Linked DNA regions of Roseimicrobium gellanilyticum. The main gene of each other region encodes a partner of the protein of the gene in region 2 in a complex. Links are inferred from orthologs where the notes say so. Each region holds a gene or a part of one and is shown on either strand. Other genes may lie near its edges.

Region 1 (2,882 bases), on a different replicon or contig from region 2:
CCGGGAAGAGTTCTTCCCACACACGTCCAGAGGAGTGTGAACAACTCCGGCGTTTTGCGATTTTCCATAAACGTTTTCCGGCTTTCTTCGCGAGAGGAATTGAAAGACTCGGATGGCATGAAATTTGCCCGATGACGGTGATTCATACTTGCGGCCCGTGTTCTCCCGGTGACAGTCACGTCACACGGAAGGGAATCCATGTGTCAGCGGAGACACGAAGCGAGAAGCACTAAGGAGGGCTTGTTTCGCAGAAAAAGTCAAAAGTCGGAAGATGCCATTTGAGTCGAAACTCATTCAGAAACAGGGAATTGCGATCATGTTTCCCTGGCGAAACTCCCTTGCGCCGCTGACCTAAATGAAGCGGAAGTCCGCTACAATGCCAGACTAAACGTTGGATCAATGTGTCTTTTTTGTTCCACGCAATAAATACGAGCGTTCCACGACCATGCACACCTGTTTTTAACAATGCTGGCGTAAAAACCGGAAAACTTCACACGCATTGAGCTTCGGTTGTTCACCGGTGGATAAGTTGTGAATAACTTGTGAGCAACTCACCCAATTCCTTGATTTTGCGTTGCCGGAGGCGGTCATTTATTAACGCTTCCGAATAGGTTTGGGAGAACGCTTTAGACACCCAAAATGGATGCATGCGTTCCCGCGAACGGAGAATTTTCTTCAAGAGTTGGGCGACCCTGAGGGGGGCTGAGTGCAACATCCCAAGGCGCAGCGTCTCCCATTAGTCCCCACCCGCCTTTTCGTTCTCGTCAAACTCGCGCTCGGTGAAGCGCATGAGTTCAGCGATGAACTTCAGCGGTACGTCATCCGTGGGGCCGTTACGGTTCTTGGCGATGATGAGGAGGCCTTTGCCCTTGCTGGCCTCGTCCTCGGCCTCGGCGTCCTTGCGGTCCTTGGAATCATCCTCCTGTTTGGAGCCTGCGTAGTCGGCACGGGTGAGCAGGCCCACCATGTCCGCATCCTGCTCGATGGAGCCGGACTCACGAAGGTCGCTCAGCATGGGGCGCTGGCCCTTGCGTGACTCCACAGCGCGGTTGAGCTGCGCGAGCACCACCACAGGGACATTCAGCTCCTTGGCCACCGCCTTGATACCGGCGGAGATGGCGGCGATTTCGTTTTGTCGGCTGTCGGACTTCTTCGTGGGTGCAGTCATCAACTGCAAGTAGTCGATGGCAATCATGCCGATGTTATGCTGCTTTTTCAGGCGGCGGCATTTGGCGCGGAAGTCCAGGATGTTGAGGCCGGGAGTTTCGTCGATGAAGATGTTGGCCTTTTGCAGGTCCGAGCACGCGCGGGTCACGGCGCGCAGCTCTTCGCGGCTGAGCATGCCATTCATGATGCGGCTCATGGAGACACCGGCGCGCGCCACAATGAGACGGCGCACCAGCATGACGGCGCTCATTTCCAGACTGAAGACGGCAACCGGCACCTCGTTGGTGAGGGCGGCGTGCTCCACCATGTTCATCACGAGCGAGGTCTTGCCCATGGAAGGACGGGCCGCGAGGACGAACATTTCGCCGCCCTGTAGGCCGTTGCTCAGGCCATCCAGCTTGCGGTAGCCGGTGGGGATGCCGCGGAGCTTGCCGGGGTCCTTCAGCATTTCTTCGATGGAGTCAAAGGCCTCCATGACGTGGTGCTTCAGCGGCTTGATGGTGTCGCGGCTTTCGGTGTCATCGCGCACGCTCATCACACGCTCTTCCACGCGGTCGAGCAGTGCGGGCACGTCTTCGTTGAACTCGTACGCGTTCTGCACGCTCTCCGTGCAGGCGTGGATGATGCGGCGCAGCAGATGCTTGTCGCGCAGGATGCCCTTGTAGTAGCCGTAGTGCGCGGGGGTCGGCACAAAGTTCAGCAACTCGGAAAGCATGCCGGCGCCGCCAATCTTGTCGAGGTGACCTGCGTCGCGCAGGTAGTTGGTGAGAGCGATGTATTCAACAGGGCGGGTGCCGTTGTTGAACTCCTTCATCACCTTGTAGAGGAGTTGGTTCGCCGGATGGTAGAAGGCCTCGTCCGGGAGATTGACCTGCGCGTCGTTCAGCAGGTTGGTGGGGTCGTGGAGGAAGCACGAGAGCACGCCCTTCTCCGCATCAGCGTCCCAGGGCTGGGAGCGTGTGGGATCATTGATGTCTACCGGCGGCTTCGGCTTGCCCTGCCCAAATCCCTGCCCGCCTTTCTGGAATCCTTGCCCACCTGATTGCGCTGCATTCGGGTCGAATGGCGTGACGTTGGAGGCTTTTTCGGGTGGCATGGGGCGGGGGAGCAGTGTGGCGTTAACGGAGCTGTGCGCAATATTTCACGCTAAAAAAGCGGACATCCTTCGCTATGCCGTTCTGATGTCTCTGTGAAACGATGCGATGGGAACAAAAATCCCCTGCGCGATTGCTCACGCAGGGGATTGAAAGGTGTGCTCTGAAACTGGTGTTACTCAGCAGCTTCTTCTTCGCCTTCGGCGCCTTCTTCGGCACCCGCTTCAGCGGCGGCGACGGTGACCTTCAGGAAGCACTCCACGCCAGCGTGCAGCTTGACGGGAACTTCGAAGGTGCCGGTGCTCTTGATGGGCTTCTCAAGCTCGAGCTGGTGACGGTCCAGCGTGATCTTGGCGGTGCTGGCAGCCACGGCTTCCACGATGTCCTTGGTGGTGATGGAGCCGAAAGCCTTGCCGCCCTGGCCGGTGGCGAGGGTGAGCTTGATCTTGAGCTTCTTCAGCTTGCTGGCGATCTTCTCGGCTTCTTCCAGTTCCTTGGCTTCGCGCTCAGCGCGGACCTTCTGGAGATTGGCCTGATGACGCAGGTTGCCAGCGGTGGCTTCGTAGGCTTTGGCCTTGGGGAGGAGGAAGTTGCGAGCGTAGCCGGTACGCACTTTCACAA
Region 2 (3,775 bases):
TCAGTATCCGGCAGCCAGAGAGGGCGCAACTCGCCATCATGATTGTCAGGACGACAAGGTGAAATCCGCCAACGGTTCTCGACCCGAGAAGTTCCCTCAACGAATCGAGCCCTGCGATAGCCATTGACCCAAGCAGCGGGAACAAGGGAATGACCGGAACCAGGCTTGTACCCCCGGATTCACCCCGCGCCTTTTTCTCGAGCAGAGTAGCGGGAATCCAAGCCAACCAGGCGATCCAGACAAATACGTGGGCTAAAATCGTGGGGACAGCCATGAGTGTTCACTGGAAGTTTCCTCGAACTCCTCACCTCCTCAAGCCGACCTTTGCTCCTCCCGTCCGTGACGGAGGATCATGTAGGCGCCACTGGCGAACATGAAGAGGCTGTAAACCACCGCCGGAATTGCCATGCGCGGACTCTCCAGCAGACCCAGTGCGATGGCGAGCGCGAGCGTGCCATTCTGAATACCCACCTCAATGGAGATGGTCCGGCGTTGTGAGACCGGCAGCGCGAAGATTGCTGCGACGGCATAGCCGACAGCCATCCCGCAGATGTTCAGGGAGATTGCGGCAGGCCCCGCAACCGCAAATTGTGCACCAAGATCCTTTTCCTTGAGCACCGCGGCGAGGATGACCAGTGCCAGAAAGGACACGGAAAGGACATTCACCGTCCTGGAGAGGCGCTCGGTGAGCTTGGGTCGCGCAGCATTCAGCCACATGCCAAGTGCCACCGGTAGCAAGGTCACCACCAAGAGCTGGAGAAAGGTTTTCAAAAACGGCAGGCTGATCACCTGTGCCTCACCGAGGAAGTGCTGCATGGAGAGCCCGAGCAGCAGCGGAATCGTGAACACCGTGATGATGCTGGAGACGGCCGTGAGTGTCACAGACAGCGCAGTATCCCCCTTCGAGAGATGGGTGATGATGTTTGATGTGGCACCGCCGGGGCACACCGCCAGGAGCATCAATCCCGTGGCCAGATCCGGCGGCAGCTTGAAGATATACGCCAGCCCAAAGGCCAGAAGCGGCAGGCTCACCAGCTGGCAGAATGAACCAAGGAGCGTAGCCTTGGGAGAGGAGACCACTCGCTTGAAGTCAGCAAGCCGCAGGGTCATGCCCATTCCAAACATGAGAATGATCAATGCCAGCGGCAGGAGGACGGATTTCAGAAGATCGGGAGGCATCACGAGACGTGGCAGGAGACGCTTTCTTGTCCAATGAAAACGGCAGCCATGAAAACTCCGTTCCCCGCTGTGCATCCGGGACCCGGGAGCTCCCGCCGTTGACCCCAAGGATTCCCATGGAATGCCATCTACTTGCGCCCCTTGACAGACCCGCCACATTTACCGGTTCCGGCCACCACCCATGCCCCGCATCCCCGAAGAAACCATCCAAGAAGTGCTGGAGGCCACGGACATCGTGGACCTCATCGGGCGGCACGTGAAGCTGCGGCGGGCCGGGGTGAACTTCGTGGGCCTGTGCCCTTTTCACCAGGAGAAGACGCCGTCCTTCAACGTGCGGCCGGCGCAACGAACCTACCACTGCTTTGGCTGCGGAGCCGGGGGGAATGCCGTCCGCTTCCTCATGGAGCACTCCAGCATCACGTTTGTGGAGGCAGTGAAGCGGCTGGCGGAGCAGGCAGGCATCCGCATCCAGGAGGAAGTCTACGATGCCAACGCCGAGCGCGAAGCCAAGGTGCGCAAGGCCCTTCTCAAAGTGCACGAGGAGGCGGTGGAGTGGTTCCACCTGCTGCTCATGCGGCACAAGGTGGCCGAGGATGCCCGCGCCTACCTGAAGTCCCGCGGCATCAGTCCGCAAACGGCCAAGGACTGGCAGATGGGCTATGCCCCACCCTATGGCGACATGCTGCGTGAGTGGGCGCTGGAACGCAAATTCACCGAGAACCTCCTGGTGACTTCCGGACTGCTCGCCCGACCCGACGAAGATTCCGGCCGACGCGACACGTACCCCCGTTTCCGCCACCGCCTCATGTTCCCCATCCGGAATGAATTTGGCGAGTGCATCGCCTTCAGTGGACGCGTGCTCGACAAGGAGGCCAAGGCCGCAAAGTATCTCAACTCACCCGAGACTCCCATCTTCAGCAAGAGCCGCGTCCTTTTTGGCCTGGACAAATCCAAGCGCGCCATCAGCAAGGCGGATCGTGCCATCGTCACCGAAGGCCAGCTGGACATGATTACCGCCTTTGCGAATGGTGTGGAAAATGTGGTGGCCCCCCTGGGCACCGCCTTCACCGAGTTCCACGCAAAGAAACTGAAGCAGCTCGCCGCGGAAGTGGTGCTTTGCTTCGACTCGGACACGGCGGGATACAAAGCCGCTGTGCGGGCCTTCACCATCCTCTCGCCCACGGGCCTTTCTGTAAAAGTCGCCCCCCTGCCCCAAGGTGAAGACCCGGACTCACTCATCCGCGGCCAGGGTGTGGAAGTGTTTCAGGAATATATCGGGCGGGCGCGTGAGTTCTTTGACTACATGCTGGATTCCGCTTCCGCGAACCGGAATCTCAGCGAGGTGCGTGAGCGCAGCCGCTTCGCCGGCGAAATGGCATCCATGATCCTCCTGGTCGACAACAACATCGTGCGCGACGCCGCCGTGCAAAACATCGCACGCCGGTTGAACATGCCTGAGGACGAATTCCGCCGGCAGATTGCCCGGGCGCAAAAGCCAAGCTCCGCCCCAAGCAACGGCGCGGCGGCACCCGTCGCTCCCCAGCCCACCCTGCCGCCGCAAGACAGGAATGCCATCCTGCTGTTTCGCTATGCACTCTCGGATGAGCGAATCCTCAACTGGCTGCGAAACACAGGCCGCGAGGAAATTCTGCAGAACCTCGCCGGATGCGAACTGCTCGCGCTGGTGTGGAAGTCCACAGCGAACCTCGCCGATCCCGCGGCGCTGGCCGCTCACCTGTCCCAAGTCACCCGTGAAGAGGAGCTGGCAGTAACCAGACAACTCTCCCTACCCATGCCTGAGGGAGGCCAGGAAGCCGCTGAGTGCGCCTTGGAGAATCTTGAGGTGCTCCGGCTCTATAATCTGATTCAAATGATCCAACTGGAAATCAAACAACCCGGTCTTCCGAACGCGGAAATGGCCCGTTTGCAGGAGCGGGAACTGGTCCTAAGGAAAGAATACCTTGACCGCCGCAGCCAATTGCAGAAGTTTTTAGGCCCGACAGCTCCATGAGTGTCCCTGCTGCCCCCCAGGATCATCCCGCGAGCACGAGCGCCCAGGTTGTGTCCCACGAACCACCCAAACGACGCCGTGGCCGCCCCCGCAAGCATCCGTTGCCGGATGCTGCGCCGGCACATGCCCATGTTAACGGAGCCGTGAACGGCAAGCGCCGTCGTGGTCGTCCCCCAAAGAATGCCCGTCCCGCGGAGCCGCCACCGGCACACCATGACGATATCAACGGACCGGAGATCCAGGAGAAGCTGCGCTTCCTCATCCGTCTGGCCAAGGAGCAGGACTATCTGACTTTCGACGATCTCAATGAAGCCCTGCCGAACGGGTTCGTCACGGCGGAGCTCATGGATGAGATCCTCGTCCGCCTGAAGAATCTCGAGATTCAGGTCATCGAGCCCACCCAGGTCGACCGCGTGAAGAACAAGTCCGTCGCCCTCGTGGCGGAGGATGACGAAAGCCACGCGGAAGAACGCGAGGAAGGCCAGCTCGACATGCTGGATGACCCGGTACGCATGTACCTGAAGCAGATGGGCGCGGTCCCTCTGCTCACCCGCGAACAGGAAATCGGCATCTCCAAGCGCATCG

Evidence for each region. The genes of interacting proteins can lie anywhere in the genome.
Region 1: the proteins of dnaG (region 2) and dnaB are in contact, whole or in part, in a crystal structure (PDB 2R6A), measured with the Geobacillus stearothermophilus proteins. The link is inferred for Roseimicrobium gellanilyticum from one-to-one orthologs. Residues at the interface, in WP_049624496.1 of Geobacillus stearothermophilus: Lys456, Leu457, Leu458, Pro459, Ala460, Asn463, Ala464, Leu467, Leu535, Leu536, Ile537, Ala538, Gln544, Glu545, Asp548, Tyr549, His552; in WP_033016901.1 of Geobacillus stearothermophilus: Ser13, Glu15, Ala16, Gln18, Glu91, Leu92, Asp94, Ala95, Val96, Pro97, Thr98, Ala99, Ala100, Asn101, Tyr104, Tyr105, Ile108.

What each region holds. Positions count from the first base shown.
Region 1 is NZ_QNRR01000004.1:181,147-184,028, forward strand. It holds dnaB (replicative DNA helicase), read right to left. Parts: upstream 2,264-2,882; coding sequence 737-2,263; downstream 1-736. Other genes in the region: rplI (50S ribosomal protein L9), read right to left, coding at 2,437-2,882. UniProt on the Escherichia coli protein: The main replicative DNA helicase, it participates in initiation and elongation during chromosome replication. Travels ahead of the DNA replisome, separating dsDNA into templates for DNA synthesis.
Region 2 is NZ_QNRR01000006.1:407,829-411,603, forward strand. Bases 883-3,775 are described here. They hold dnaG (DNA primase), read left to right. Parts: upstream 883-1,360; coding sequence 1,361-3,190; downstream 3,191-3,775. Other genes in these bases: DES53_RS18495 (bile acid:sodium symporter family protein), read right to left, coding at 883-1,179; rpoD (RNA polymerase sigma factor RpoD), read left to right, coding at 3,187-3,775. Also shown: more of DES53_RS18495, read right to left, coding at 313-882. UniProt on the Escherichia coli protein: RNA polymerase that catalyzes the synthesis of short RNA molecules used as primers for DNA polymerase during DNA replication.